2 regions of the Janthinobacterium sp. SUN128 genome follow, and region 1 is predicted to be linked to the other one. Evidence: predicted binding sites of a transcription regulator. Region 1 holds the regulator's gene; the other holds the start of a gene.
What was found. Region 1 encodes FliA, which starts transcription of late flagellar genes. Its sites were predicted from a motif close to CTAAAGTTTNNNNNNNNNNNGCCGNTA; they were not measured.

Region 1 (15,899 bases):
GCGCTGCGCAACAGCGTGGAACAATTCCTGCAAGTGCAAAGCAACGGCTTGCCCGGCAAGGTAACGGTGACCGTCGGCGCCGTCGATCCGCGCCTGAACCTGGCCGCCTGCCCCGCGCCGCAAGCATTCATGGCGCCGGGCGCGCGCGCCTGGGGCAAGACCACCGTCGGCGTGCGCTGCACGGCGCCAAGCAACTGGACCATCTATCTGCAAGCGAACGTGGCCGTCGTCGGCGACTACGTGGCCAGCGCCGTGCCGCTGGCGCAAGGGCAAGCCATCGACGCCAGCCAGCTGGTAACGATGCAGGGCGACCTGGCCGCATTGCCGGCAGGCATCGCCACGGACATGGCCCAGGTGGTGGGCGCCAGCACGAATATTTCCTTGCCACCCGGCACGCCGATGCGCCTCGACACCCTGCGCCGCAAGCCGGTGGTGATGCAAGGCCAGCTGGTACGCGTCGTTTCCAGTGGCAATGGTTTCCAGGTGGCATCAGAAGGGCGCGCCATCGGCAGCGCCGGCGATGGCCAGACGGTGCAGGTACGCACGCAGAGCGGCCAGCAGATCAGCGGCGTGGCGCGCGCAGGCGGCTTGGTGGAGGTCGCCTTTTAAACACGGATGGACAGCGATATTGTGGTCTGGCGCACTAAAGTTTCGGGAGAAGGTGCCGATAATGACACATATCCCGGAGTTTTTTGACTTCGACCAGACGAGGATCACGCTGTGAAAATTACCGACAACACCATTAAAAGCAATCCCGGCCTGCCGGTGGCGCCCGCGAGTACCTCCGGCACCCGGAATGCCGAGAAAGCCCAGGCAACACCGACAACGTCGGACAATGTACGCCTGTCGCCGCAAGGACAGGCATTAGCGGCCAGTGCAACTGCCGGCAGCGGCGCCGTGTTCGACACGAAAAAAGTCGAACGCATCAAGCTGGCGATCGCCGACGGCCAGTTCCAGGTCAACTCAGAAAAAGTGGCGGACGGTCTCCTCGACACGGTCAAGGACTTGCTGCACTCACGAAATAGATAGGTTCCCTCATGCAATCAGTGACTCCGTTTTCCAGCCTGCGCGACGAGCACCAGCTCATGACCACATTGCTGGCATTGATGAAAGAAGAACAGCGGCATCTGGTTGCGGCTGACATCGATGCAATCACGGAGCTCACGGTGCGCAAGACGGCACTCGTAGGACAATTGAGCCAGTTGGCGGCGCAACGCCACCAGGCGCTGGCGGCGGCCGGCTTCATGGCGGCCGAAGCGGGCATGGAAGACTGGCTGGTGGGCGCCGGCGAAGCGGAAGCGGCGCCCCTGTGGAAAGCCCTGCTCGAGACGACGCGCGAAGCCAAGGAACAAAACCGCCTGAACAGCCTGCTCGTCAACAAGCATATGGTACATACGCAAGGCGCCCTGAACGCCATGCGCCCCCCGGCCCAAAGCGGCAATTTCTACGGCCCCAGCGGCCAACCGACGACGAACACGGCCAGCCGGCGCGTCGTCATCGGCTAATCCCCCTTAGTTAACAGCAACCTTAACAGCAACCCGGCAAGGCGCAGCGGCCTTGCCAGCTCAACCGTGCGCGGGACGCCCCGCATGCTGGCGGTATTTCGCCACGATGGCTTGCGCCCTGGCGCTGGCCGCGGCTTGCTGCTCCGGCGTCAGCTCCGCCTGCAGCCAGTGCCAGTACTCATCCTGATACGGATTGGTGACGCCGGGCGCGAGGATATCGTCGTAGACCTGGCGCAGGGCCAGCAGGTAGCCATACGCTTGCGGCGCATCCTTCCGCACCACCTCGCCATCGCGCAAGTACGCCATCATCAGGGTAGCCACGCTGGTCAGTTCCGCCTCGTCCGCCTGCGCCGTCAGCTGGGCGATGGCTTGCCGCTTCCATGCCTGCACCAGCGGATCGTCGGGACGGTTGCGCAGCGCGCTGCGGTCGCCGAACGGGCCTTCCGACAGGAACAGGGTGGCCGCGCCCGGCACGCCCGCCTTGGCGGCGGTGGCCAGGTAGCCGAGGCGGTCCTCGCGCTGGCGCTGTGTCAGGCCCGCGCACAGCTGCTGCTGGGCGGCTTTTTCTTCCACCGTCATCTCGCGGCCCAGCTCGAATTCCATGCCCGGCAAGCGCCCTTCCTGCTGGAAGACGATGCAGTCGTCGATCAGGCTGAACGCCGCATACGCGTCTTCCGCCCTGCCGCTGGCGGCCAGGCGCGCAAGCTGCCGCGCCAAGGTCACGGGAACGGGCGCGGCATCGGCGACGGGGGCGGCGTCGATATTCAGATACGATTCCAGGCTGCGCCCCGCCGGCGCGCTGGCGGCAGCCGCATCCGCTTGCGGCGCGCCGGCGTCGGGTGCGGGCCAGTACACGAGCGCCAGTACCGCCGCGATGGCAGCGGCGCAGGCGATGCCGGTCAATTTGCTATTCATGATGAGGTGGCGCATAAAAGGAAATGCACGTTACCACAGGCCTGCGGCAGCGGGCCGCACGCCTCCGCACGCTCAGCCGCCGGCCTTTTTCGGCTGGTGGCCCAGTTTGGTCAGCGCGGCCAGGATGGTGTCGACATGGTCGCCCTGCACCTCGATCACGCCATCCTTGACCGTGCCGCCCGAGCCGCACTGCGTGCGCAACTGCTTGCCCAGCAGGGCTAGCGCCATGGCGTCCAGCGGCAAACCCTTGACCACGGTGACGCTCTTGCCGCCACGGCCCTTGGTCTGGCGCGAGACGCGCACCACGCCATCGCCCGCGGGCGCCGCCTTGGCTTGCGCCTTGCATGCGCATTGCGCCAGCGGCTGGCGACAGGCGGGACACATGCGGCCCGTTTCGGTGGAATAGACGAGACCGCCCAGGGAGCTGCTTTTCATGATGGGGAGATAAAAAGGGAGAAGGCGCGATTGTACCAAGTGGAAGCGGGATCAAGCCCGGCGCGCCCCATCCGGTGGCGCGCCGTGCAGCGTATTAACGCAAGGTGACGAATACGGGATTCGAATAGAACCACAGGCTGCGGTAATTGCGGTCGTTGATGTCATTGAAACGCTGGGTGCTGTCCGTCGTGCCCGTTCGCTGGTCGGCCAGCGGCTCGCCAGCCTGCGTCAGGCCGGCGACATCGGTACCCAGATTGGTGCCGCGCAAACGGAAATACTGGTTCTTCGTCGCCGTCATTTCGTAGCTTACGCTGTAGTAGCCGTCGGCCCCGACTTTCCAGTCCGCGCTGGTGAAGCGCTTGAGCACCCGCGTGCTGGCATTGGCGGCAACGTTGTAGGCCGGCGTACCCGCCGCCGCCTTCGCGCCCACATCGCCGACGATCAGGTCGACATGGTCGACAACGGGCTTGACGCCGGCGACCACGCCACTATCGACGGGTTTTTCGTAGTTGTTTTTGGCCGGGCTCCTGAAGCGGATGGTAATGGTGACTTTATCGCCGTTGCCGACCTTCAGCTCCCCGCCCATCTCCTTGCGGTCGTCCTTGCTGGCCAGGTTGAAGTCCAGCGCGTTGATCAGATCGCCGTAAGTCGAGAACATCTTGCCCGAACGCAAACCGGCCAGCAAGTCTTTCGCCAGCGGCGCGCCTTGCGCGCTGTTGAACACATAGTTCTTCGCATACTCTCCGGGGAAATAGCCGCTGCTGTTGCCGCCGACGATCTTGAAGTGGGTATCCGAATCGGTCAGGTTCCAGATGCGGCGCCCCTCGCCCAGGAGCGCATCCCATGGCCCGCCCAGCTTGGCCACCACGTAATCGACGCCCCCATACACGCGCAGCAGCGCATTGTCGTCCGTATAGGCGGCCGTGTAGCCGCCGCGGTCCGGTTCCATCTGGTTGCCGACCATGCCTTCGATGGCGAACATGATGTTGGGGGCGGCATCGTTAAAGGCGCGCAAGTCGGCGATGCTGTAACTGCCCTTGTTGCGCGATGGATGGTTGATGACGGCGTAGCTGGTCTCCGGATAGTTCTGCTTGAGCCAGTTGATGGCTTGCAGCGCATCGGCTGCCGTCTTGTTATAGCGGGTTTCGCCATGTTTGGCTTTCCATGCTGCAACATCGGCAGCGTCGAACATGCTGGCGTCGCGCGTGGTAAACAGGTACTCGAACTCCTTCATGCCCCGGGTGCTGGCACTGAGCTTGTCCGCGCCCTCGAACAGGCCGATGCCGATGTGATCGTGGGTCGGCATGTCCCACTCGAAGCCGGAAAAGACCAGTTTGTCGGCATAGGTGCCGCCCGCCTGCAGCGCCTGCACGCGTGGAATTTCATAGCGCTCGGCACCGATGGACATCGGGATGGGCGTCGGCAGCGGCGCGCCCAGTGCGTCGCGCGTGGAGACGCGCAAATGGTTGGACAGCGCCATCCAGTCGAGTCCGTAGCTGCCGAACGCCTTGGCCAGCACCTTGTCCAGCGTCTGGCTGACATCCGCATCGGCCGATTGCGTGGTGTGGGTATGCAGGTCGCCGGCGATCCAGCGGCCAGTGGGGACCGGTGGCACGCTGCTGGACGGGTCGTTATCGCCGCCGCAAGCGGCGACGCTCAACAGGATGGCGATAGCCGAAGGAAGCAACAATCTGGAGTAAGACATGGGATAGACCTGGAGGCTGAAAAGAAGTGCGACAGCCTAGCATTCCAGTATGACCACCGAATGACATGCGCCTGACCCTAGCGGCCCGAAAGACCCGTCTAGTTGGCCACCGGCGCCGTCGGCACTTCTGTCACCGTTTCGGGGATGCCCGACAAAATCGTCACGGCGACCCGGCGGTTGCGCGCGCGCCCTTCCGCCGTTTCGTTCGGCGCCACGGGGATGTTGTCGGCGTGGCCGACGGCCGTCAGGCGCGACGCCTTGACGCCGCTGGCGATGAACAGGCGCACCACGGCGCTGGCGCGCGCGGCCGACAATTCCCAGTTCGAGGCAAAGTTGGAATTACTGATCGGCTGCACGTCCGTATGCCCTTCCACCTGCACGTCGTGCGTATCGTCCTTGAGCAGCACGGCGACGGCGCGCAGGGCCTGGTCCGATTCCACCGTCAGGCGCGCCGCGCCCGGGTCGAACAGCACGCTGGCATTGATTTCCACGCTCACGCCGCGGCTCGTCTGCGTGACCCGCACCTTGCCTTCCTTCACCAGCGGCGCCAGGGTGGAGGTCAGGTCCTGCGCCAGGCGCGTCATGTGTTCGCGCTCGCGGCGGATGGCTTCCGTGCGGCGTTTCAGGGCCGGGTTCGGCAGCGGGATCGCCTGCGGCGCTTCCATGATGATGGGCGGCGCGCCCTTTTCCAGGCTGAAGGCCTGGCCGATGGCATTCTGGAAGACGCGGTATTTGCCTTCGTTGACTTGCGAAATCGCGTACATGACAACGAAGAAGGCGAACAGCAGGGTGATGAAGTCGGCGTACGAGATCAGCCAGCGGTCCTGGTTGTCCGGTTCCTCGTCATACTTCCTGCGCGCGCGCCGCATCATGGTCAGTGCTCGTGCAGCAGGCTGGAAACGCGCTCTTCGATGATGCGCGTATGGTCGCCCGTGGCGATGTCGTACAGCACGGCGGCCGTGATTTCGTATTGCAGCACGCGGCGCGAGACGATGGCCTTGAGTTTATTCGCCACCGGCAGGAACAGCAGGTTGGCCAGGCCGACGCCATAGATGGTCGAGACAAACGCCACGGCAATGCCGCCGCCCAGCTTGCTCGGATCGGTGAGGTTTTCCATCACGTGGATCAGGCCCAGCACGGCGCCCAGGATGCCGATGGTGGGCGAATAACCGGCCGCCGATTCCCACACCTTGACGGCCTGGCGCTCGGCCATTTCATAGGCGGAGATTTCCACGTCGAGCAGCTGACGCAGCTTGTCGGGCGCGATGCCGTCGACGATCATCCTCAAGCCCTTGGCGTTGAAGCGGTCGGCCGTGTTTTCCATCAGGCGCTCGAGCGCCAGCGGGCCGTCGCGCCGCGCCGTCAGACTCCACTGCCCGATGTCGCGCGCCAGCGCGGCACGCGTGTCGGCCGGTGGCAAGAAGACCCAGCGCAGCATTTCCAGGCCGCGCACGAAGGTGCGCAGCCGCGTTTGCAGCAGCACGGCGCCGAAGGTGCCGATGACAACGATGGCAAAGGCGGCCGGCTGCAGCAGGGAGGCCATCTTGCCGCCTTCCAGTGCCTGGCCGACCAAAAGGCCCGCCAGCGCCAGCGCCAGCCCGATTACGCTGGACCAGTCCACGCCTGCTCCCTCAAGGTTGCGCGCAGGCGCGCGACGGCCTGGGTATGCAGCTGCGAGACGCGCGACTCCGACACGCCCATCACCGCGCCGATCTCCTTCAGGTTCAGCTCTTCTTCGTAATACAGGCCCATGAGTATTTTCTCGCGTGGTGGCAGCGCGTCGATGGCATCGATCACGGATTGCCGGAAATCGGTATCGAGCAGGGAACGCAAGGGGTCGCTGTCCTCGTCCACGCAGTGGCGGTCGAGGAAGCTGTCATTGCCGTCCGGGTCATGAAAGTCTTCGTAGTACACGAGCTGGTGGCCGCCGCCGTCGCCCAGCATTTCCTGGTAGTCGGCCAGCGACATCTTGAGCAGCTTCGCCACTTCCGACTCCGTCGGCGGATGGCCGAGGCGCTGCTGCAAGGTGCTCATCGCCTCTTCGATCTTGCGCATGTTCTGGCGCATGCTGCGCGGCAGCCAGTCGCTGGTGCGCAATTCGTCGAGCATGGCGCCGCGGATGCGCAGCACGGCATACGTCTCGAACTGCGCGCCATGCGTCTCTTCATAGCGGCTAATGGCATCGAGCAGGCCGATCATGCCGGCCTGGATCAGGTCATCGACCTCGACCGAAGGCGGCAATTTCGCCTTCATATGGTGCGCCAGACGCTTCACCAGCGGAATGTGCTCCGTCAGCAAATAGTCCTTGTTCGATTTCCCTTTGACCGTGTACATAGGCTGCTTATTGTTTTCTCATCTTATCTGGTGCTACGGTTCGATTCAGGCGCTGAACTGGTGCGGGCTCCCCGTCTGGTACAAGGTGCCGCCAAGCACCGGTGCCGCCGAACGGGCCAGCCGCTCGGCCAGTCCGCGAAACGCCACCGAGGCGCCCGCCAGCGGAAACGCATCGACCACGCTGCGGCCCAGCCGCGCCGCCCGGTGCAGATATTCGTCGGCAGGCACCGAACCCATCGAAGTCAGCTTCACGGCCAGGTAGCGGCTCGCCGCCTGCGCCATATTATCGTATACCACTTTTGCCTCGGATTCGGAAGCGCCGGTGACGAGAATGCCGAACGGACGGCGTCCCAGTTCCTGGCTCAGGCGCTTGATCAGGCAGTACGCCGCCTTGATCGAGGTGGCGCTGGTCGACACTTGCACGACGATATCGGACGAAGCCATCAGCGGCACGGGGAAGCAATCGCCCTCGTCTGCCACGACGCCGTCGACCAGCACGATGCCGCTCTGGCGCGCCAGCACCTCGAACGTCTTGCCCAGGCGGCGCAGTTCGTCCTCGCCCGCATAGTCCATGCTGTCCATCAAATGGTTGCGCGCACCCAGGCTGGCCACGCCAAAGCCTTGCGGCACCTGGTGGATGACCTGGTTCAGGCCGCACTGCTGGCGCGCCACGTCGCGCAGGCTGGCGCCGTGCGCCAGGCCCAGGCGCGCCGCCACGCCATCGCTGCCGCCGCTGGCGTCGAGCAGCAGCACGTCATTGCCGCCGTAGACGAGCGACGCGCCCAGATTGACCAGCATGGCGCCCTTGTCGTCCTGCGGCGTGGCCGAGAGGAACGTCATGACGCGCGGCTGCGGGCCGGCCAGCATGCGGCGCAAGCCTTCGGCCTGGTCGAAATCGAAATTAGCCAAGGTGCACCCCGCGCGCTTCATTGTTGCGGGCGGCCGCCTGCGCCATCAGCAGCGGCAGTTCGGCATCGGAAAACTGCGTCGCCGCCGCATCGCGCTTGAGCTTGAAGGCGCGGTCGATCAGGTAGCCGCGGTCGGCCAGGTACAGGTCTTCCGGCACGCGCTGGCCGTTCGACACATAAAACAGGTTCAGCTTCTGGCGGATCACCACGTCGAGCACATTGCCGATCGAGGCCGCTTCATCGAGCTTGGTCATGATGCAGCCGGCCAGGCCGCTGCCCTGGTAGGCGCGCACCACTTCGTTGAGGGTTTCCTGGGTCGCCGTGGAGTTCAGGCACAGCAGGCGTTTCACATCGGCGCCGGCGCCCGACAGCATGGCCACCTGCTCCGTGACCATCTGGTCGCGCTGGCTCACGCCGACCGTATCGATCAGCACCGTGTGCTTGTTCTTCAATTCCTTCAGGGCGATGCGCAAGTCCGCCTCGTCCTTCACGGAATGCACCATCACGCCGAGGATCTTGCCGTAGATGCGCAGCTGTTCGTGCGCGCCGATACGGTAGGCATCGGTGGTGATCAGGGCCAGCTTTTCCGGGCCGTGGCGCATCACGCAACGGGCCGCCAGCTTGGCCGTGCTGGTGGTCTTGCCGACGCCGGTCGGGCCCACCAAGGCAAACACGCCGCCCTGCTCCAGCATGGCGTCTTCATTGGCCACCGTATTCAGGTTGCGGCTGAGGACGGTCTTGATCCAGCGCATGCTTTGCGCACCATCGAGGCCGGCCGGCAGCTTGTCGATCAGGTAGCGCGCCAGGCTGGCCGAGAAGCCGGCGGCCAGCATTTCGCGCAGCACGACGGCTTTTTGCGGCTCGCGCTGCTGCGTCGAACCCCACGAGATTTCCGCCAGCTGGGTTTCCATCATGCCGCGCATGGCGCGGATTTCATTCATCATGCCGCTCATCTCGGCGGCGGCGTTTTCCTTGACGTGCGCCAGCGCGCTGGCCATCATCTGCTGCATGCGGGCCATGTCCACTGGCTCGGAGGCAGCCTGGCGCGGCGCGGCGGGACGCGGCGCAGCTGGGCGCTGGGCCGGGGCGGCCGGACGCTGCGGCGTGGCGAACTGGGTCTGCAACTGGGGACGGGGCTGGGCCATTTCGGAGGCGGCCGGCGGCGACGCCAGCGAAGCGGCATCGTCATTGGCCAGCGCGAGGATTTCCACCACGCCATCGGCCTGGCGGTTCGACAGAATCACGGCATCGGGGCCCAGCGCTTCACGCACCTTGCGCAGCGCATCGCGCGACGAGGCGCCCGTAAATTTCTTCACATTCATGACCGGCCTCCCAAGGCGGGGGTGGCGCAATATTGGCTGAACTGTGTGACCATCATCGACTCCTGTTGCTTGAGTGCTGTCTTCCACATGGACACAGATCACCCGGACAGTTTCCATTATTAGCGATGCTTGCAGGAAACGATCGAAGGAACAGGACGGGAAAGTACCCGTTATTCAGTTTGCCGAGAGGAAATTGATGTTTATTTGACCAAAGGCAAGGGCCGGGGTCAGACCCGGCGGGTCTGACTCCGGTACTAATGCTGTCAACTATTGTGCCCCCACCAGCGCCGTGACACGGATCGTCTTGGTTTCCGGCACTTCCGCATGCGACAGCACTTTGAGCTGCGGCAAGGCGCGGCGCAGGAAGCGCGACAGCAAGGCGCGCAGCGGCGCCGGCACCAGCAGCACCGGCGTCAGCCCCAGCGCTTCCTGCTGCTGCGCGGCCAGGCCCGCCTGGTGCGCGATGGTGTCGGCCAGGCCCGGCTCGATGCCGGCGCCGTCGCCGCCATTGCCCATCGCTTGCATCAGCAGGCGCTCCAGGCGGCTGTCGAGGGTCATCACGGACAGTTCGGCCGAGCCGGGGAACAGTTGCTGCACGATGGCGCGGCCCAGGGCCACGCGCACCAGCGCCGTCAGGTCGTTAGGGTCTTGCGTGCTGACCGTATGCTCGGCCAGGGTTTCGATGATGGTGCGCATGTCGCGGATGTGCACGCCTTCGGCCAGCAGGTTCTGCAGCACCTTCTGCAAGGTCGACAAAGACAGCATCTTCGGCACCAGGTCTTCCACCAGGCGCGGCGACTCCTTGCCCAGGTGGTCGAGCAGCGACTGCACTTCCGCGCGGCCCAGCAGCTCGGAAGCGTGCGAGGTGATCAGGTGGTTCAGGTGCGTGGCCACCACGGTGCCTGCGTCGACCACCGTGTAACCCATCGATTGGGCCTGGTCGCGCAAGCTCGCGTCGATCCAGGTGGCGGGCAAGCCGAAAGCGGGATCGTTCGTGGCCAGGCCCGGCAAGGTGCCACTGGCCATGCCGGGATTAATCGCCAGGAACTGGCCGTTGAACGCTTCGCCCACGCCCACTTCCACGCCCTTGAGGGTGATGCGGTAGGCGGACGGCTTCAATTCCAGGTTGTCGCGGATATGCACGGGTGGCGCCAGGAAACCCACTTCCTGGGCAAATTTCTTGCGGATGCCCTTGATGCGCTTGAGCAATTCGCCACCCTGCGTCTTGTCGACCAGGGGAATCAAACGGTAGCCCACTTCCAGGCCCAGGGTATCGACGGGCATGATGTCTTGCCAGCTGGCTTCTTCCTGCTCGGGCGCCACGGTCGCTTGCGGCACTTCGGCCGGTTTTTCGGACGCCTCTTTTTCCTGCATGCGTTTCTTGCTGATCAGAAAGGCGGCACCGGCCAGCAGCGAGGCCAGCAGCAGGAAGACCATGTTCGGCATGCCGGGAATCAAGCCCATGCCGCCGATGATGGCGGCGGTAATATACAGTACTTGCGGTTTCGCAAACAGCTGCCCCACCAGCTGGGTGCCGATGTCCTGTTCGCTGGCCACGCGCGAGACGACGATACCGGCCGCCGTGGAAATGATCAGCGAAGGAATCTGCGCCACCAGGCCGTCACCGATGGCCAGCAAGGTGTAGTTCTTGAGCGCGTCGGCAAAGCCCATGTCGTGCTGCAGCAAGCCCACCAGCAAGCCGCCGACGATATTGATGACGGTAACCATGATGCCGGCGATGGCGTCGCCGCGCACGTATTTGCTGGCACCATCCATGGCACCATAGAATTCCGCTTCCTGTGCCACTTCCGTGCGGCGGCGGCGCGCTTCGTCTTCACCGACCAGGCCCGCGTTCAGGTCGGCATCGATGGCCATCTGCTTGCCAGGCATGGCGTCCAGCGCGAAGCGGGCGCCCACCTCGGCGATACGCCCCGCGCCCTTGGTCACCACGGTAAAGTTGATGATCGTCAAAATGATGAAGACGACGATACCGACCGTGTAGTTGCCGCCGATCAGGAAGTGACCGAACGCCTCGATCACTTTACCGGCCGCGTCGGCGCCCGTATGGCCCTCCGTCAGCACCACGCGCGTGGACGCCACGTTCAGCGACAGGCGCAGCATGGTCGACACGAGCAGGATGGTCGGGAAGGCCATGAAGTCGAGCGGCTTGACCGTGTACAGCGCAGTCAGCAGCACGATGATCGACAGCGCGATATTGAAACTGAAGAAGATGTCGAGGATGAAGGCCGGCAGCGGCAGCACCATCATCGCCAGCAGCATGATGATGATGACCGGCGCGGCGATGCCCTTGCTGGCGTTGTTGCCCATTCCACTGAGCCAGGCTGGCATTCTCAGGCCGTTCATGGTGTACTTCCTTTATTCTTGTCTTCTGCGCCGGCTGCGGGCGGTGTCTGCGATGCGGGGTTCTGCGGGTCGAGCTCGGGCGGCACGTCGAGTTTCTTCGGCTTGTCGGGACGCTCGCCCTGGCCCTTGCCATAGCTGCGCAGCTGGAACACGTAGGCCAGCACTTCGGCCACGGCGCCATACAGCGCCTCGGGAATTTCGTCGCCGATATCCGTGTGCTTGTACAGCGCGCGCGCCAGGGCCGGCGCTTCCAGGATGGCAACCTTGTGTTCGCCGGCCAGTTCGCGGATCTTCGCGGCCACCTCGTCGATGCCCTTGGCCACCACCTGCGGCGCGCCGCGCGAATTCTCGCCATACTTCAAGGCCACCGCGTAGTGGGTAGGATTGGTCACCACCACGTCGGCCGTCGGCACATCGGCCATCATGCGGCGGCGCGACATTTCATGCTGCATCTGGCGTATCTTCGCCTTGATCTGCGGATTGCCGTCCGACTCTTTCGACTCTTGCTTGACTTCCTGCAAGGACATTTTCATCTTGTTAGCGTAGTGCCACATCTGGTACGGACCGTCGATGGCGGCGATCAGGCCCAGCGCGCCGACGATCAGCAAAAAGGCCGTGATCAGCAAGCTGATCAGATGAGCAGAACCGGCGCGCAGGGATTCCACCGACAAACCCAGCACGGCGTCCTTTTGATGCTGCATCACCATCCAGGCGACGACGCCGACGACGAGGGTCTTGGCGATGGCCTTGAGCAACTCCACCAGCGCATTCTTCGAAAACATGTTGCCCAGGCCGCGAATCGGGTTGAGCTTGCCAAAATTGGGGGTGAACGCCTTGGAACTGAACAGCCAGCCGCCCACCAGCACGGGCGAGGCCAGGGCGACGAGCATGATGGCCAGCGCGTACGGCAGGCAAGTCAGCAAGACGGAGCCCACGTCGTAGCCGATGCGCAACATCATCGCGTCGGGATTGAGTATCTGCTCCCGGTCCAGGGTCAGCCCGGACACCATGACGGCAGTCAACCGCCGCACGATGGCGTCGCCGGCAAACCACAGGCAGCAGCCGGACGCCATCAGCACAGTGAACGTTGCCACTTCACGCGATCGCGGAACGTCGCCTTCCTCACGCGCCTGCTCGAGGCGCTTCGGTGACGCGGCTTCGGTCTTTTCTGCGTCGCTGTCTTCCGACATCAATCAACTCCGGTGAAGTCCTGCAGCCTGGCTAGGCGCAATACGGACTGGGCATGTGGCATTATCGGTTCAAGCGGGCACACGCCATCGGGGGAGAAGGAGGGCAATTGCCCTGCTTTTCCTTTGCTCCCCAGAAACCTTAGCGGGACTTCCTTGCTTCCGCCTGCTTGACAGTCTGCTCGATGGCGCCAAACAAGGACTTGCCGTCGTCACCCAGCATCTCCAATCGAACAACATCACCAAACAACAGAAATGGCGTGCTGGCGACGCCATCGGCGATCATCTCCTGGTTACGTCGCTCAACGATGCTGGAAAAACCCTTCTTGACTTCCTTGTTGGCGACCCCGCCCGCGCTGACCACGCTGCCGCTGCGCGCGTTGCGCGTCTGGCACAGATGGGCGAGCAATTGCGGGTAATTGAACGCCATGTCGGCGCCCGCGTGGGGCTGGCCCGTCAACTTGCCGTTCAGGCTGCAGCGCAGGGCGTGATGCACCTTGCCGCCGCGCCAGGCATCGCCCAGCTCGTCAGGCGTGATGGCGACAGGAGAGCAGGCCATGGCCGGTTTCGCTTGCAGGAAACCATAACCACTCGCCTGCTCGTCCGGCACCAGGTTGCGCAAGGTGATGTCGTTGACCAGCATCAACAGCTTGATGTTCAGGTGTGCCTGGTCGGGCGTGGAGCCCATGACCACGTCGTCCGTGATGGCGGCGATGCCTGCCTCGTAATCGATGCCCCACTGCTCGTGCGCCAGGATGATCTCGTCGTGGGCACCGAGGAAATTGTCGCTGGCGCCCTGGTACATGCGCGGTGCGTCGCGCAAGTTGGCCGGTACCTCGCTGCCTGCGGCCTTGCAGGCCCGCTCGATCTGCGACAGGTAGGATACGCCGGCCACGCGCAGGCTGCTGCGCGGCAAGGGCGCCATGCAGTTAGCGGGGTCGAATTCAAAGGCGCGATGGCCGCGGCCGCTATTGATGGTCTGGTACAGCAAATCGAGCTGGGGCGCGATGAAACTCCAGTCGTCGAGCGCCTTTTGCAGGGTCGGGGCGATGCCGTCGGCCAGATGGGCCGTTTTCAGGTCGCGCGACACGACAGCCAGCTGGCCGTCGCGCGTGCCATCCTTCAGGGTAGCTAATTTCATAGGCGGGAAACTTCGTCAAATGCAGGCAATGGAGGCTAAAGACGCCAAAAAGCCGGGATATCCCCGGCTTTGGCGGTCAGGAAGGAACTAGGCCAGGAGCGCGATCTGCTCGGGCGTGAGGTAGCACCACTCGCCTTCGGCGATGCCCAGCGATTCCAGGGTCAGGCTGCCGATGGCGGAACGGTGCAGCGCGCTGCAATGGTTGCCGGCGGCGGCCAGCATGCGCTTGACCTGGTGGTATTTGCCTTGCTCGAGCACGATTTCCAGCTGGTGCTCGCCCCGCTTGACGCAGACGAGGGCGGCCAGCGGGGCCGGTTCGTCGTGCAATTGCACGCCGGCCAATAGCAGGGCCACCAGTTCATCGGTCACGGGCTCTTGCGTAGTGGCCTGGTAAATCTTGGGAACGTGCCGCTTCGGCGACGATTGGGCATGGATAAATGGGCCATCGTCGGACATCAGCAGCATGCCGGTCGTATCGTGGTCGAGCCGGCCGACGGGCTGAACTTCGCGCCAGGTGAATTGCTCCGGCAGCAAGGTCAACACGCCAGGATGATGGCTGGGCTTGCGCGAGCATTCGAAGTTGGCGGGCTTGTTCAGCGCCAGGTACAGGTGCTGGCGGACCACCCATTCTTCTTCAAATACATGCAGCACCAGGCCTTCGGTCTCGACGGTGGTGCGGTAATTGGTCTGGGTGACGCCATCGATGACGACATCGCCATCCTCGATGAGGGAACGACAATATTTACGGGTGCCAAAACCCTGCGATTGCAGGATGCGGTCTAGGGATAATTTACTCATGGGCGTGACTTTACCAGAAGCGGGTGGCAGCGTGAAGCGGCGGCACCTGGCGCCCGCACGGCGGTGCAGGCGGCACGAAACCATGGCACACGCAGAAATACCAAAAAGAACAAGGTGAGATTTGGCGAGAAATGGTTGATTCCTTTGAGAAATATCAAGCGCTCGGAATATCGCATTGATAGACTGAAACTTCGGTAGGAATCCGCCTAACGAGCTTTAGGAATAATAACCAGGCAACGACCCACAAGGACATTGTATGAAGCATACCGATACCATCGCCTTACAAGGCAGCATCGCCGACATGCGCCAGCGCATCGCTGCGGAACAGGCGGCCATGCACAAAGTCAGACTCGGCGTGGCACGCTGGAGCAGCACCCCTGCGCCGCAGGATGCGGACGCGCCGCCATCGCCAGCCAGCCAGACGCACTGGCATGCCGAGGCGCAATGCCATTTCATGTGCTGGCTGGAACTGGGTGGTTTTGCGCACGCGGATGCGGACGCAGACGCGGAAACCGACAGCGTGGCCGCGCCTGCCATGGCGGACATACCGTCCGACACCAACGCCAGCGTCGGCGCTGCGGTGGCCAGGCAGCCCCTGCCCGCGCACTGCAACGGCTGCGCCGTCTGAGCGCGGCCCGTCCGACCAGCCATGCCCTGCCTTCGCATGCCTGCCTTGCCAGCGCACCCAGACCCATCCGCCGACACCGGCCCATCCAGCACACACAAAAGGAAACGGCGGCATTGCGCCGCCGTTCCCAAGCCCCATCGGGACTTTAGTGAGGAATGTAAATTCACTCAAAACCACATCTGCGATGCGGCGAGTAGTTCCAAGACCTGCCAATCAAGTTAGTACTGACAACATAGTTGATATATCGCCCCTCCTTGAAAAGAACTACGCTTTCACTATAGCCCAAGCAGCCCCGTTTTCAAGCCAATTTACCACCTTATTGAAAATCATTCTCGATTGGCTTGCCTGCCAGCCAAGAGTGATGTCCTCAGCGCAACGCCGGTTGTGACTGCTGCACGGCCGCCTTCATGGCGCCAGCGCCCATGGCGGCGCCAAACTTTTTCAGCACCCGTTCCGGCAAGCCTTCATGCTGCGTGTAGTCGACGATGTCTTCCGCCTTGACGATATCGCGCGCCACGCTGTCGACCGTGCCGAAATCGTCGGCCAGGCCCATTTCCACGGCTTTCGCGCCCGTCCAGTACAGGCCGGAGAAGGTATCGGCCGTTTCCTTCAGGCGCTTGCCCCGTCCCGTGCGCACGACGTCGATGAATTGCTGGT
Region 2 (15,899 bases), on a different contig from region 1:
CTTCGTCGATGCAAAACGCATCGGCGTGTTCGGCTGGAGCTACGGCGGCTTCATGACCCTGCGTTTGCTGTCGGCGGCATCGGACAAGATCGCCATGGGCGTCTCGGTGGCGCCCGTCACCGACTGGTCGCTGTACGACACCCACTACACGGAGCAATTCCTCGGCATGCCGAAGGAAAACGTCGATGGCTACAAGGCCAGTACCGTGTTCGCCCACCTCGACGGCCTGAAGTCGCCGCTGCTGCTGGTGCACGGCATGGCCGACGATAACGTCCTGTTCAGCAACAGCACGCGATTGATCGACGCGCTGGTGAACCGCGGCGTGCAGTTCGACCTGATGACGTATCCGGGCGCCAAGCACGGCATCTCGTCGCGCGCGGGCCAGCGCCACGTGTACAAGAAAATCGAGATGTTCTTCAAGCAGAACCTGGGCGTAGCGAAGTAAAACGTACCCACAAATAAAAACCGCCGCCTGTCTCGCGACAGGCGGCGGTTTTTTTATTGAGCGTGCGTCAGCTTAAGGTTTGCGCGTAACGGTTTCCACCGCGTCTTTCACATCGCCAACCTTCTTCTGCACTTTGCCTTCGACCTGGTTTGCCAGGCCCTTGGCTTGCTGTTCTTCGCTGCCGACGACTTTGCCAGCGGCTTCCTGGATTTTACCGCCGACTTCCTTCAGTTTACCTTCGACTTGATCTTTGTTCATGATGGATCCTCACTGTAGTTGGTACATCTGTTGTCCGGCCCCGAAGGGCCGGTACTGCGGCTCACACGCTGTTGCAAACTGCTTGCTGCGTGTCGATGTATCCATAGTACGCAAGGGGGATCAAAGGCTCTGTACGGTTCCTAACACATGCTCAATTTGCGCCAATATTGGCGATCACACAGGCTTGCGCCACACGGTGGCCAGCCACGGCTGCTGGTCGCGCGACAAGCCGGGCGGGCGGTAGTACTGCTCGATCAAGGTAAAACCGGCCGCCTGCACGTAGGCGGCCCACGTCGCTTCGTCGTGATAGCTGCCATAGCGCGCGCCATTCCAGCCTTCCTGATTCTGCCCGCGCGGATTCGAGCTGAACAGCACGCCACCGGGCTTCAGGCACGCGTACAAAGCGCGCAGCACGCCGGGCAAGGCGGCGCTGGGCACGTGGAACAGCACGGCATTGGCGAACACGCCGTCGAAGTGCGCGGCGGGCAGATCGAGGTCGACGAAATCCTGCTGCCATACGGTGCAGCCGCTGTAGGCGCGCGCCATCTCGACGAAGCGGGGACAGCCATCGACGCCGGCGGCATGGTGGCCCATGGCCGTGAACGCCTTCAGGTCGCGGCCAGGGCCGCAGCCCAGGTCGAGAATATCCAGGGGCGCCGGCTTGCCGATGGCCCCCAGCAGCGCGGCGATGTTCTGGCTGACGTCGTGGTCGCGCGTGCCTTCGAAAAACTGCTCGGCGCTGGCGTCGTAATGAGCCAGGGTGCGCCCGGTGATGGCGTGGATGGGGTCTTGCGGGTCTTGCGGCGGGGTTGGCTTCATGGCGGTCCTGTCGATATGTGCCGCCATTTTACGGTGCCAGCGCACTGCGCGCTGGCACCGCTTTATAACTACCAGACGCGCACGCGCTGTTCCGGCGCCAGGTACAGCTGCTGCCCCGGCTGGACGTCGAAGGCCGGGTACCAGGCGTCGAGGTTGCGCACGGTGGCGGCCCGGTATTGCGCCGGCGCATGGCCATCCGTGAGGATCTGCTGGCGCGCCGCCGCTTCGCGCGCCTTGCTGCGCCAGCTGACGCCATAACCCGTGAAGAAATCGCGGTCCGCATCCGCCTGCGCCGGCTTGCCCTGCTGCGACAAGGTGAACGCGTCATGCGCGGCCGCCACGCCGGCCAGGTCGGCCAGGTTTTCGCTCAGGGTCAGCTGGCCATTCACGGCCAGGTCGGGAAACGGCTTGTAGGCCGCGAACTGCGCCACCAATTGCTTGGATGCGGTCTGGAAATGCGCCAGGTCGGCCGGCGTCCACCAGTCGCGCAACTTGCCCTGGGCGTCGAACTGGGCGCCCTGGTCATCGAAGCTGTGGCTGATCTCGTGGCCGATGGTGGCGCCGATGCCGCCATAGTTGGCCGCATCGGATGCCTGGGGGTCGAAGAATGGCGGCTGCAGGATGGCGGCCGGAAAGTTCAGCGCATTTTGCAGCGGCAGGTTGACGGCATTGACCAGCTGTGCCGGCATGGCCCAGGCCTTGCGGTCAGGCGACTGGCCCAGCTTGGCCAGCTCCTGCCGGTAGTGGAACTGTTCCGCCCGCTGCACATTGCCCAGCGCATCGCCGCGCACCACGCGCAAGCCCGCATAGCTGTCCCAGCGTTCCGGATAGCCGACGCCCACGTACAGGGTCTTGAGTTTTTCCTGCGCCTGCGCCTTGGTGGCCGGCGCCATCCAGTCCAGCTTGTCGATGCGGCGCGAGAAGGCGGCGACGATATTCGTCACCATGTCTTGCACGCGGGCTTTCGATTCAGGCGGGAAATAGCGCTCCACGTACAGCTTGCCGACGGCGTCGCTGAGGGCCGCGTTGGTTGCCGCCAGCGCGCGCTTGCTGCGCGGCGACTGCTGCGGCGTGCCGCTCAGGGCGCTGCCGTAGAAGGCAAAGCGCTGGTCGGCGGCGGCCTTCGGCAAGGTCGTGCTGAAATGGTTGATCGCGTGGAAGGCGAGGAAATCCTTCCATGTGGCCAACGGCACGCTCGCCACCAGCGCCGCGCTGCCCGTCATGGCCGTCGGGTGCCAAACGATGAAATCCGTCTGCTTGCCCAGGCCCGCCGCCTGGAAGAAGGCCTTCCAGTCCAGGCCCGGCGCCTTGCTGGCGAAGTCGGCTGCACGCCACGCGTTATTGCCCTTGGCGACATCGGCCGAATCTTCGCGGCTGGCGTGGCTGGCGGCAATTTGCTGCTCCAGCGCAAACACGCGCGCGGCACGGGCCGGCGCATCGCGGTAGCCGGCCTGCTTGAGCATGGCGGCAATATGCGCCTGGTAGCCCGCGCGCAAGCCCTGCATGCGGGCGCTTTCCCCCTGGTAGAACGCGCGGTCGGGCAAGCCCAGTCCACCTTGCAGCAGATAGGCCACGTTGCGCGTGGTGTCGTTCAAATCTTGCGCCACCCACAGGCCGAACAGGTTTTCCGTATAAAAATTGGTGGCATTGAGCGGGTCGACATCGGCGCGCAAGCTCTCGCCCAGCGCGCGGGCCAGCCCTGCCTGGTCGCGTATGCCATCGATCTTCTTCAGCAGCGGCTTGATCGGCGCCCAGCCTTTCGCTTCGATAGCTGACTCATCCATCCAGGAACGGTAGAAATCGCTGACCTGGCGCGCCGATGCATCCGCCTGCGGCGCCGCCGCCAGGCCTTCGACGAGGGCGATGATGCGCTCGTTGGTCGCATTGGCGAGGATGGCGAACGAGCCCCAGCTGCTGCGGTCGGCGGGAATCTCCGTGCCGCGCAGCCAGTCGCCATTCACGTAATCGTAGAAATCGTCGCCGGGCAAGACAGCCGTGGGTGCCGCCATCGCGGCGGCAGGACTGGCGGCCGCCTCCTGGCCATGCGCGTGGACGACACCCCCGGCCAGGGCGATGCCGGACAGGGCCAGCGCCATGGCGCGCTTGCGCCAGGAAGCAGGGAAAGAGGAAGCGGCAGCAGTGACAACGCGCATGGTGATCCTTTCAGGCAAAGTAACGACAGTAGTATGCAAAATCATAACGCGTTTTGAAGCGCCGCAACACATTCCCCTGTCACCACGACGCCAGCAGGCATGCGGCTTGGGAGGCGATTCCGGCGGCAGGCAAGCAATCATCTAAATTATTTTCATTTTTTTTCAAAAACACCCTCAAGTTCCCGTTGCAGCTGCCGTTAATCTAGACAAGCGGTAATCCATTCACTAGTTACGGGTGTGCTCATGACCTCCAACGACGTTCTCTCGATGTATGAAAATATTGCAGGAATGACCAATAAAATGGTCGTGGCCGCACGTTCGAGCGACTGGGATGGCTTGGATACCCTGGAAAACCAGTGCGCCAGCGCCGCCAGCGCCGCCAGCGCGACCATGACAGGCAAGGTACCCGCCCTGGCCGGCGCCTCGCGCCTGCGCAAGATCGACTTGCTCAAGCAAATCCTGGCAAATGACCGCGAAATCCGCAGCATCACGGAACCGTGGATGACGCAGCTGCCGAGCGCCATGCCAGGTTCGCGCGCCCGCATGTAAGAAACTTGCCGCACCAGAAACGACAAAAGCACCTGCGGGTGCTTTTTTTGCGTCTGCCTCCGTGCCAGGGAGCGCGCCATCTGCGGCACCAGGCAAGGAGGGGGGGGTGGGGGAATTTGGAAGGCGAGCCCCAGGTATCTCCTGGCGTCGCCTCGCTGCCGGTTGCATCCGGCGTTCGCGAGCACATCGTCGGCATCGCAAACCGCTTCCAGACCCAGGCGTTTGTGCAACGCTACACCTGTTTGCCGCGCCACACTATCGTTGGTGACTGCGCCAGGCTGGGGCTGTTTTATCGTAGAGCAAGTCCACTGAATTAATCATATCACCATCTTTAAGAATTAAGCAACGCGATTGGCAAGCGTTTCCATGTATTTTTTCAATATCTTTTTTTATATCAAATTCTCGTGCCGCCTTGCATCGCGTTAACGCGAGAACGGCTCCGGTTCCGGCTCGGCCCCTACCCCGCCTTCCACCGCTTCCGTCAGTACGGGCACATCCTTCTTCTTGCGGCTGAAAGGCTTGCGCAGCAAGACCCAGTATTTCGACGGCGCGCCCGGCCCGGCCGCCTGCTTGCGCTTGCGCACGACATACACGATGACCGCCGTCAGCAACAGGAAGACCAGAGTGCCGATGCCGAGCCACAGCAAGCCATTGCCACCCGCCGCCTTCTCGCCCGCTGGCGGCACCAGGGGCTTGGGCTTGGCATGCGGCACCCGCGCCTCGGCCGGCGCGGCGGCAGGCGCAGCGACGGCGGCAGCGGTGGCAGGCTGAGCCAGCGCCTTTTGCAAGGCGCCGAGCTTGCCTTCCAATTCGCCGAGCTTCTCATTCAAAGCCGCGTTTTTCTCATCCAGCGCAACGCACGCTTGCGCCTGCTCCACATTGGCCTGCGGCGCGCAGGCGGCGACGGGCGCCGTCGCGCGGCGCAACGGCGCCGGACGCAGCGCGGGTACAGCCGGCGCGGGCGCGGCCGGCGGCACGAACACGCGCGCCGGGCGCACGAGGCCCTCGGCGCGCGCGCGGGCCGCCAGCGCGGCGGCATCGGGCGACGGCGCGCCGGCCGCAGCCCGTGGCAACGGTGCGGATACGGGCGCAGGCAACGGAATCGCGGGCCGGACTGGCGCACTGACGGCAGCGGCAGCAGGCGGGGCCGCTGCCAGCCACACGGTGCCCAGGCGCACGACGGCGCCATTGCCAATGCCCAGCAACAAATACAGATGCACATGGCCCGCCTGGATCGCTTGCCGGGTACTCACGCGCACATAGTGGCGCCCGCCGCGTTCCAGCGGACTGATCGTCAAGGTTTGCAGGGCCGGATCCATGCCGATGCCGCCGCCCCGGTACACATCGGGCGAGGCCAGGCGCACGGCTACGCCATTGGCTTCCTCGGGCGCCAGGGCCGTCAGTTCGATTTCGGCCAGCAGCGGCTGGCCCACATGCGACAGCACCGCCATCTCGCCCAGTTCTGCCGCCATGACGGGTGGCAAGGCCAGGCTGGCGGCGGCGCACGCGATCAGGGACCAACGGGGAAGGCTGCTGCTCTGCATGGACTGATCACTTTGATAACAATATAAATAAGGGGAACTCGCCTGTCTTTAACGGCAGGAAAACGCAAAAATATAGATAGGCCAGGGTAAAAATGATGCATTACAGCATCATCCTGTGCCTTTTTTGCGCCTGGAGTACACTCGATCCACCTCTATCGATGAAAGGGATGTCATGAGTAGCAGAATCGAACGCGACAGTTTCGGCCCGATCGACGTACCCGCCGACCGGCTGTGGGGAGCGCAAACGCAGCGCTCGCTCGAGCACTTTCACATTTCCACGGAAAAGATGCCGCCCGAACTGATCGCCGCCCTGGCCACCGTCAAGCGCGCGGCCGCCCACGTCAACCTGGACTTGGGTCTATTGGATGGCAAGAAAGCCATCGCCATCACGCAGGCGGCCGACGAAGTGCTGGCCGGCAAGCACGACGCGGAATTCCCGCTGGCCGTCTGGCAGACGGGTTCTGGCACGCAAAGCAATATGAACATGAATGAAGTGCTGGCCAACCGCAGTTCCGAGCTGATCGGCGGCTTGCGGGGCGCCGAGCGCCTGCTGCACCCGAACGACGACGTCAACCTGGGCCAGTCCTCGAACGATATCTTTCCGACCGCCATCCACGTGGCCGCCGCCCTGGCCGTTGCCAACACGGTCTTGCCGCCGCTGCGCCAGCTGCGCGCCACCCTGGATGCGAAAGCCACGGAATTTGCCGACATCGTCAAGATCGGCCGCACCCATTTGCAGGATGCGACGCCGCTGACCCTGGGCCAGGAATTTTCCGGCTACGTGGCACAGCTGGACTTTGCCGAGCACATCATCACGGCAGCGTTGCCGCCGCTGCTGCAACTGGCCGCCGGCGGCACGGCCGTGGGCACGGGCTTGAATGCCCACGTGGAATTTGCCGGCCGCATCGCGGCCGAGCTGGCGCGCCTGACGGGCCAGCCGTTCGAGACGGCCAGCAACAAGTTCGCCGCCCTGGCCGCCCACGACGCCCTCGTCGCCGCCCATGGCGCACTGAAAACCCTGGCCACGGCCCTGATGAAAATCGCCAACGACGTGCGCTGGATGGCCTCCGGTCCCCGTTCCGGCCTGGGCGAAATCACCATCCCCGAAAATGAGCCGGGCAGCTCCATCATGCCGGGCAAGGTCAATCCTACCCAGTGCGAAGCGCTGACCATGCTGTGCTGCCAGGTCTTCGGCAACGACGTCGCCATCACGGTGGGCGGCGCCTCGGGCAATTTCGAGCTGAATGTCTTCAAACCCTTGATTGCGCACAACTTTCTGCAAAGCGCGCGCCTGCTGGGCGACGGCATGCGCAGCTTCGACGAGCATTGCGCCCACGGCATCGCGCCGAACCGCGAACGCATCGCCGAACTGATGGAGCGTTCCTTGATGCTGGTCACGGCGCTGGCGCCGCACATCGGCTACGACAAGGCGGCGCAAATCGCCAAGCAGGCCCAGCATGAAGGCACTACCCTGAAGGAAGCGGCGCTGGCCCTGGGCTTTGTGACGGAAGAGCAATTCAGTGCCTGGATCGTACCCCTGGAGATGACGCGTCCCAACAAAAGCTGAGGCTGCACCCTGCATTGCTGGCGGCTTCAGGTAAACTAGGGATTAGTTGAGGTCGTCATCAAGTGTTTAAAACACATCATTGCAATAAGGGATACAATGCAAAAAGTAAGCTTTGATTTAACATCCGAGTTCGTCGAGCTGAACCAGCTGTTGAAGCTGGTCGGCCTGTGCGACAGCGGTGGCGCAGGCAAGGTCATGGTCGATAGCGGCGTGGTGAAGGTCGATGGCAAGAAGGAATTGCGCAAGACCGCCAAGATCCGCGCCGGCCAGGTCGTCAGCGTGGGCGATATCCGTATCACGGTCGTCGGCCCCGCTTGATGCCGGCATGGGGCGCGAAAGCAGCCCCATGCGTTCAGCCCTCACCGCTGCCAGCCGGCTGCCTGGATCAAGCTGCAACATGTCGTTATTGCCAGATAAATATCGATTGCAGAAGGGAAGCGCCATGGACCATCCCGAACAAGGTACGCGCAGCCAGGAACGCCTGATCGGCGACTTGCGCCAGGTAATAGAAAACGCGGAAGAATTGCTGCGTAACACAGACAAATACACCAGCAGCCTGTACCAGGGGGCGCGCGCCAGGCTGGAACTGGCCCTCGTCGCGGCCACAGCCGAGCTGGCCCGCTTTGAAGAAGAGCAAGTGACGCGCATGATGGACGCCACCCTGGCCGCGAATACCCTGTACCGCGATCAGACGGGCGAAGCGCGCGTGCTGCGGGCCTTCGAATAACAACGCCTGACAAAACCGTAGCGAGCGGAAAGAAGTTGTGGTTGAGAAGCGCAACTGTACGAAGGCACAGTGAGCATCGCAGACCGCAAATTACGACGCGTAGTAGGTTTTGATAGGCGTACTAAACCGTCAGGTCGTCAATACGGCATGCGCCAGCCACTGGCGCAAGTATGCGGCCAGGTCAAATGCCGGATCCAGCTCGAACGCCGCATCGAGCGCGGCGCCAAAGGTCTGCCCCTGCTGCAAGGCCAGCAATGCCGCATGCGCGGCCGCATCCAGTACCAGCACTTGCGCCTTCCAGCGCGCCCGGCATACCAGCGCGTAGCTGGCCACCTGCATCTCTTGCGGAAACATCCCCTGCCCTTCACCATCCTGATGCGCCTGCCATAGGGCCGCCACCTGCCAGCCGGACGCCAGCAAAACGCAAGCGGGATGCAAGGTAAAACGCCGCGCTTCCAGTTGATCGGGATGCAGGGCGGCCAGCGCCTCTGGCGCCAGGCCCTGCGCATCGGCTGCGTAATGTGCCAGGTGCAAGGCCCATTCCAGGCGCGCCATGTCCGGCAGATAGGGCAACTCCGCCACGGGCGGGAACACAGCGAGAAAATCGGCGAAACGGGCACCAAACTGATTCAAATCAGCGCTATCGGATGGCATCTGCCGGCCATACGCGTGCGCCAGGCCGCCAAAGAATTCCTCCCCCACCAGCGCCAGCACGACGGGGTAGACCTGGCTCAGCGTGCGGCGCCAGTTGGCGCCCAGGCTGCCGCGGTACAGTGAAAAACGCTGCGGCACCGCGTCTCCCGCGAACGGCGGCAAGGCTGCCGCCGTATCCAGCAAGGCTGCGGCAAACGCTTGCTGGCCAGCCGCCAGCGCGTCAAGCGGCACTGGCGCTGGCGAGGACGGCAGCGCCGCTCCCTGCCATGGCGTCTGCGGCACATGCCGCGCCAGCATGGCCTGCGCCTTGTCCGCCTCGCCCAGCAGGATATCCAGCGGCGGTAAATCCGTATCCCATTCGACCAGGGTGGGCACGGCGCCAAAGCGCAGCAAGGCGGCCGCATACAAGTCCCAGACGGGATCGGCCACGGCGGCGCCATGGTGATCGACCACGGCGTGCGGCGTCAGCAGGTGGCCGCCCAGGTGCAGCTCACCCACGCTGCCCGGCGCAATGGACTGCATGGCCGTCAAGGCGTCTTCGCCGTGGTTGCACTGGTTCACATACAAGTTATTGATATCGAGCAGCAGCCCGCAGCCGCTGCGGCGCGCCAGTTCCGCCAGGAATTGCGCCTCGCTCATGGCATCGTCGGCAAAACGCAGGTAAGTGGAGACATTCTCCAGCAAGATCGGCCTTTTCAGCACATCCTGCACCCGCCCCACCCTGGCGCACAGCAAATCGAGAGCGGCGCCATTCAAGGCCAGCGGCAACAGATCGTTGAGTTGCCGCTGCGCCACGGCACCCCAGCACAGGTGTTCCGACACGAGGGCGGGCTCGATGCGCTCGGCCACGGCGCGCACGCGCTGCAGGTGCGCCTCGGAAAAACCGCGCGCGGAACCCAGGCCCAGGCCCACGCCATGCAGGCTGATCGGGTAATCCTGGCGCAGAGTCTGCAGCACATGATGATCCCAGCCCGACGGCTGCAGATAATTTTCAGTGTGTACTTCCAGCCAGCCCACCTTGGGCCGGCGCGCCAGGAAGTCGCGGTAGTGCACGGCGCGCAGGCCGACGCCGGCAAGGGCCTGGATGGTCGGCGGCATGGGCAGGCGGCGGACGCTTACGGTTGCGTGGCCGGCTTGGCAGCCTTGCCGGCCTTGATGGGCTTGACGGAACCGCCCGCCTGTTCGCACGTGCCCTTGGCAACATACGTCCATTCCGTGGGCAGGTTGTCCGCTTCCGCCTGGCCGGCGCAGGAATGCGCGCCATCGGACGAGGCGCAATCGTTCTGCCCCGCCTTGGCCACGCCATAGCATTTTTCCTTGTCGCCGGGGGCGGGACCATCGTGTGCGGCCGCGTTGATGGTGGTGCCGGCGCAGATGCCCGCGAGGGCGGCAGCGATGAGAGCTTGACGTTTGTTCATGGTGATTCCTCTTGCATGGGTCAAAGTGATGGCGCGCCCCGGGCTGCGCCATGGGCAACGCGAGGTGGTGGACATCATTTTACTGAATCGGCCGCGCCATGGCGAACCATGGTCAATTAGTCAATCTTACAGGAAGGAAGGGAAGGCAGGAAGACAGACAAAACCGCCCACTCACCACCGTCGATGACGGTGGTGTGGTCATAGCGATGGCGAGCGCCAGACCGGCGCCGCGGGACTGCGCTCAGGCTGTCGTGTTGATGCGGTTACCGAGGTGGGCCGGCAGGCTCGGCGCCGACTGTACCGGTGGCAGCGCTGCCAGCAAGGCCGTGGCAGTCGAGCTTTGGATATCCTGGGCTTTTTTGAGGACAGTCAAGCCGACGGCTTGCCGCGTGCCTGTCTCCGCCATCGTGGTTGACAGTTGAGCAATGCTTCCGACGTCCATACGTTTCTCCAATGAGGTTCTACCCTTGTTAACGGATGCCGCCGGCAAACCTTTAGCTTATTTTTCCAATCTGTGCAGCAGCCAGGCCAATACGTGCTCGCGCGCATTCAAGTCCAGCCATGCTACGCCCTCGCGCAAATCGGCCGGCGCCGGGCTGTCGGACGCGACGGCGACCACATGCGGGTCGTGCGGATACAGGGGCGCTTGCCCCACTTCCGGGCGGAACACTTCCAGCTTGGGGATGAGGTCCGTCTTGAAACCTTCGACCAGGGTCAGGTCTGCCGGCCCCATGCGGGACAATTGCTGCGCCAGGCTCGGTTCCGGCGCGCCGCGCAGCTCATGCACGATGGCAAAGCGGTACGGCGACGCCACCAGCACTTCGGCCGCACCGGCCAGGCGCAGGCGGGCGCTGTCCTTTTGCGGCGGCTCCAGCGCCAGGTCATGGTGGCTGTGCTTGACCAGGTTGACGCGCAAGCCGCGCGCCGCCAATTCCTTCACCACAAATTCCAGCAGGGTCGTCTTGCCGCTACCGGAACGGCCGATCACACCAAGTACCGGGTGTGCGGGCATCGCATCGTGCATGGTCACTCCTTGATTGAGAAGGAATGATTATACGCAGCCCCACGGGCGCCACCGCCTGGCGCAGGCGCCGCGCATTGCCCACCTCATCGCCCAGGTCAAGCGCCTGTGGATTTCCCGCCATTCCCGGCGCCGGCGGACGCCGGCTTGCCGCCCTGCCGCCGACGCCTGTCCGCCATCCTGCCCGCCGTTTTATTCGCCGTTTGACTTTTCACCGCCTGCGCATTCCTGGCCATGCGCGCCAATTGCCGGTGGGCGGCGATCGTGCCCGCCTCGGCATCGGATTGGGACGGGGCGGCGACAGCGGCGGCCACCTCGCCATCAGACGGGCGGGCGGGCGCCAGCGGCATGAAATCCTGCGCCCGCACATCCGCCTCCCATGCGGCGCGCTGCGCCAGCACGACGGCGGGCACGGCAGGCGCCGTGCGCGGCTGCGCCAGGGTCAGCACGTTCCCCAGACCGCTGGCGGCCGCCACGCGCGCGCCCATTTGGGGCAAGGCGCCATCGGCGGCGCGGCAAAAGCGCTGCAGGATGGTCTTGATGATCGACGTGTGGTCGACCACCTCGTGGCTGACGCTGCCCGGCGCGATCAGCGGCGACACCAGCAGCATGGGCACGCGCACGCCGTAGCGGCGAAACGCGGGGTCGTCGTCGATGGCGGGGCCAGGCGGCACATGGTCGAAAAAGCCGCCGTGTTCGTCATAGCTGAGGATCAGCAAGGTGCGCGCCCAGTCGGGACCGCGCGACAGGGCCTGGTAGACCTGCGCCACGAGCGCCTGGCCGGCGCGGATATCGGCCGGCGGATGGTCGTCATTCTCAAAGAAATGCGGATCGATCCAGCTGACCGAGGGCAAGGCACCGGCCAGGGCATCGCCGATGAAGCCATAGCGGCGCGCGCTGGAGCCGAACGGTTCGTACCATTCGGACGAGCGGTAATGGTCGTCCGTCAGCGCCAGGCTCCAGGGCTTCCAGGCGGAATAAAATTTCCAGCTGACCTGGGCACGCTCGAGGTGGCGCACGAAGGACTTGTTCGCATACAGGGGCACGCGCTTGCTGTCCTTGCTGCCGGCCGCCTTGCCGCTGAGCGCATACAGGCGGTTGGGCCAGGTAGCGCCCGGCACGGAACTGTAGCAGCGGTCGCAGACGCAGAACTGCTGCGCCAGGAAATCGTACATGGGCAAGTCGGCGCCATTGTAATAACCCATCACCAGGTCGATGTCGGGGTCGCCCGGATGCGTTTGCGCATAGTCGCCGACAAAGCCGCCGTTATTGTTTTGCAATTGCTGCGCCACCGACATGCCAGTATGCGACGGATCTTGCTGCGGCCCGAAGGCCGTGCGCCGCAAATGGTGCACGGGGTAGGTCACGCCCGCATGCACGTTGGCATGGCTTGCCTGCAAGCCGTCGATATCGGCGCGCCCGCCTTCCAGGCTCAGGTAGCCGAGCATGTGGTCAAACGAGCGGTTTTCCATCATCAGCACGACGATATGGTCGATGCGCGCCAGGTTTCCAGGCACACCCACATCAAGGACACCCTCACCAGCTGCGGCAGCAATCATCGGAACTCCCCCGGCCGCGCACACGGTCGCAGCGACCCTGGTTCGACCAGGCCTGGCCAGTATGGTTCAGCGTTGGCGGTCCGGTCTTGATGCGCAACAGCTCAATACGGCACGCGGTAGCGGTAGCCCTTGAAACTGAAGATGGCTGCCTTCGGCTGCAACTTTTCCAGCACCAGGCCGGGCGCCAGCTCCTCGCCTTCGTGGCGCAGTACCTTGTCGATCAACAACAGGCGGTCGGCCGGATTCTTCGAGTAGATATAGCCGCCGATGGCGACCGGGGGGATTTGCCGCTGTATCGGCTCGGGCAAGTCGCGCATGCCGGGTACGGTCTCTTCGGCTGACGGCGCGGGCGCGGGCATGGCCGGCGCCGCAGCGGGAGCGGGGACAGGCGCAGCCGCCTGCCCTGGCGACTCTTGTTTCGGCTCCGGCACCGGTCTGGCATGGTGAACGGGAGCGGCGGTGACCGCCGCCGGCACGGGGGGGACTTGTGCGACGGGAACTGGCGCAGGCGCGGGAGCCGCTGGTGGCGGCGCTGCCGGCACCGGCGCGGGCACGGCCTGGGCCAGCACGGCTGGAACGACAGGAATCGCCGCAGGCGCGTTGGCCGCTGCCTGCCAAGGCTGCCACAGCAGCAGCGCGGCAGCCACGGCCACCGTCACGCCGCCCAGCGCCAGCCAGACGGGCGCGCGCCGCGCCGCGCCGGACGCGGCGGTGTCGTGCAGCTGCACTTGCGGTGCGTGGATCGATGGCAACTCGCCCAGCTGGCGCTCGGCTTGCGATTTTTTCAGTGCTTCAAGTATGTAAGACATCTTATTTCCCCGCCACCATCGCCGTCGCAGCGGGCGCCGCCACGGCAGGAGCTGCGCTGCTCAGGCGCGGCTCCGAATTGTCACCCAGCTGCATCAGGCGTATGAATGTTTTCGGGCCTGCCAGGCCATCGGCCCGCAGGTTCTGGCGCTGCTGGAAGGCGCGCAACAGGCCTTGCATCTCGGCATCAAGCGGCTGATTGGCCGCCGGCGCCGGCAAGCCCTGCTGTTGCGCCAGGCGCTGCGCCAGCCAGTCCACGTCGGCGCCGCGGGCGCCCAGCGGCACTTCGTCGCGCCAGTTGCGCGGGGCGCGCCAGAATGTCGTGAAACTGCCATCGCTACGCTGCGCCAACTGGGCCAGCGGCAGGCTTTGTTGTTTGCCATCGAGCATCAGTGTGGCGGTCTCGTCCTGCAAGCGCGTCAGCAGCGCCAGCTGTTCCACACCCTCCGCACCGCGCAAGGCCAGCATGGCGGGACGGTCCAGCACGCGCAGTTCGGCGATGCCGCCCCGGCTGTGCAGGCAGCGCAGGCCGGCGCGGGCGCCCGCCTGGCAAGCGTCGCCGGCCGGCAACTGCTCGCCCCACAGGCTGGCCAGCTGGCGCAGCACGGCATTGCGGTCCGGCACGCTGACGGGCGCGGGCGCGGATGCGGCGGCAACCACCACGCTGGAGGCGGCCGGCGCAGAGGCGGCCACGGCAGGTACAGCGGGCACAGCGGACGGGCGCGGCATGAAATGCCAGGCCAGCGCGGCCGTGACCACGGCGCCGGCCAGCACGCCGCCCGTCACGTGGAGCCAGCGCAGGCCCCGTCCGGCAGCCGGCTTGCCCTCTTCCGCAAACACTTCCTCGGCGGCACGGCGCAGGATCTGGCGCGTCACCTGCGGCTGGTTTTCCACGTAGGCGCCCAGCAACGCGCGGTCGCACAGCAGATTGATGCGGCGCGGCACGCCGTGGCTCATGGCATGGATGGGCGCCATCAGGCGCGGCGCGAACGGCGTCTGCGCCGTGCTGCCCGCCACGGCCAGGCGGTGGCGGATATAACTGGCCGTCTCGTCCGCCGTCAGCGACCCCAGGTGATAGCGGGCGATCACGCGCTGCGCCAGCTGCTCCAGTTCCGGCCTGGCCAGCATGGCGCGCAATTCCGGCTGGCCGATGAGGATGATCTGCAGCAGCTTGCGTTCGCTCGTCTCCAGGTTGGTCAGCAAACGCAGCTGCTCCAGCACGGCGGCGGACAGGTTTTGCGCCTCGTCGATGATCAGCACATTGTTCTTGCCCTGCGCATGGCTGGCCAGCAGGTGCGCATTGATGGCGTCGACATAGCCTTTCACGCTGGCCACGCCGGGCGCCAGGGCGATGCGGAATTCCTCGCAGATCGACAGCAGCAATTCCTCGACGGACAGTTTCGGATTGAAGATATACGCGAGCTGGCAGTTTTCCGGAATCTGCTCCATGAAGCAGCGGCACACGGTGGTCTTGCCGGCGCCGATTTCTCCCGTCAGCAGCACGAAGCCGCCGCCGCTGCCCACGCCATACAGCAGGTGCGCCAGCGCTTCGCGGTGGCGTTCGCTCATGAACAGGTAGCGCGGATCGGGGGCGATCGAGAACGGCGATTGCTTGAGCTGGAAATAATGCGTGTACATGGAGACCCTGCGGATGAAACGATCAAAATGCGCGGCGCCAAGCCGAATCCCTCATCGGGTGCGGGCGGGCGGCAACGGCTTGTATTTGGCGCAATACACTTTCGCCTTGCTACGGAAGTAGACGATTTTACTGCCAGGCACGGAACCACGGACAGGAAAGGCGGAATTGTCGAGTTTATTGAAACGCAGGCCCGAGGCGCCGCGGATGGCGGGTTCCAGCTTTTCCGGCGTCGCGTCCGCCACAACGCCCATGAAGACGAGGGGGCTGGTGTCGTCGCTGACGATCACGTCGGTAATCGGCGCGCCCCACAAGGTGGCGTCCGTGCGGAACCAGTAGGCGCCCCCTTCATGCTTGTAGGCCGGGCCGAAGGCCGTCAGCAAATAGGCATAGAAGGCCTTGTTGTCGATCTGGTCGATGCACAGCACGGCATTGCCCACCACTTGCCCGAACGTGGACGGCGGCGGCTTTTGCTGCGCCAGCACGCCGGACACGGGCACGCCAATGGCCAGCAAGGCGAACGCCGCCAGCAGGGCCGGCGCACGCCACGGGCGCATCAATGCACGGCGCACGCGCATGATCAGTGCTTGCGCTCTTCTTTCTTGACCTTCTTGGCTTCCTTCTTTTCCTTCATGGTCTTGGCCGGTTCCTTCTTGGCTTCCTTCTTGCTGTCCTGTGCCTTGCTCATCATCTACTCCATGCCTGGGCGGAAATGCCTGGGCCATTATGACACTCCCCCATG

Region 2: a site for FliA is predicted at 3,849-3,875, ahead of O3297_RS21205 (flagellar protein FliT). Genes of this name have one in related genera too.

What each region holds. Positions count from the first base shown of each region.
Region 1 is NZ_JAPWHY010000001.1:3,388,962-3,404,860, forward strand. Features, by position in the region: gene flgA (flagellar basal body P-ring formation chaperone FlgA) at 1-609, shown strand, start outside; gene flgM (flagellar biosynthesis anti-sigma factor FlgM) at 721-1,029, shown strand; gene O3297_RS15330 (flagella synthesis protein FlgN) at 1,038-1,505, shown strand; gene O3297_RS15335 (hypothetical protein) at 1,566-2,420, opposite strand; gene O3297_RS15340 (translation initiation factor Sui1) at 2,493-2,855, opposite strand; gene O3297_RS15345 (S-layer protein) at 2,950-4,560, opposite strand; gene motD (flagellar motor protein MotD) at 4,659-5,429, opposite strand; gene O3297_RS15355 (flagellar motor protein) at 5,435-6,181, opposite strand; gene O3297_RS15360 (RNA polymerase sigma factor FliA) at 6,163-6,894, opposite strand; gene O3297_RS15365 (antiactivator of flagellar biosynthesis FleN protein) at 6,940-7,803, opposite strand; gene flhF (flagellar biosynthesis protein FlhF) at 7,796-9,124, opposite strand; gene flhA (flagellar biosynthesis protein FlhA) at 9,392-11,488, opposite strand; gene flhB (flagellar biosynthesis protein FlhB) at 11,485-12,678, opposite strand; gene O3297_RS15385 (fumarylacetoacetate hydrolase family protein) at 12,818-13,816, opposite strand; gene O3297_RS15390 (pseudouridine synthase) at 13,904-14,614, opposite strand; gene O3297_RS15395 (hypothetical protein) at 14,871-15,242, shown strand; gene O3297_RS15400 (S49 family peptidase) at 15,610-15,899, opposite strand, start outside.
Region 2 is NZ_JAPWHY010000002.1:258,167-274,065, forward strand. Features, by position in the region: gene O3297_RS21185 (S9 family peptidase) at 1-445, shown strand, start outside; gene O3297_RS21190 (CsbD family protein) at 518-703, opposite strand; gene O3297_RS21195 (bifunctional 2-polyprenyl-6-hydroxyphenol methylase/3-demethylubiquinol 3-O-methyltransferase UbiG) at 878-1,522, opposite strand; gene O3297_RS21200 (M13 family metallopeptidase) at 1,591-3,675, opposite strand; gene O3297_RS21205 (flagellar protein FliT) at 3,919-4,224, shown strand; gene O3297_RS21210 (FimV family protein) at 4,647-5,768, opposite strand; gene fumC (class II fumarate hydratase) at 5,941-7,335, shown strand; gene O3297_RS21220 (RNA-binding S4 domain-containing protein) at 7,432-7,653, shown strand; gene O3297_RS21225 (hypothetical protein) at 7,778-8,062, shown strand; gene O3297_RS21230 (DUF692 family multinuclear iron-containing protein) at 8,192-9,814, opposite strand; gene O3297_RS21235 (DUF2282 domain-containing protein) at 9,832-10,134, opposite strand; gene O3297_RS21240 (YjfB family protein) at 10,376-10,576, opposite strand; gene mobB (molybdopterin-guanine dinucleotide biosynthesis protein B) at 10,634-11,158, opposite strand; gene O3297_RS21250 (alkaline phosphatase family protein) at 11,254-12,714, opposite strand; gene O3297_RS21255 (general secretion pathway protein GspB) at 12,816-13,523, opposite strand; gene O3297_RS21260 (ExeA family protein) at 13,525-15,159, opposite strand; gene O3297_RS21265 (hypothetical protein) at 15,211-15,735, opposite strand.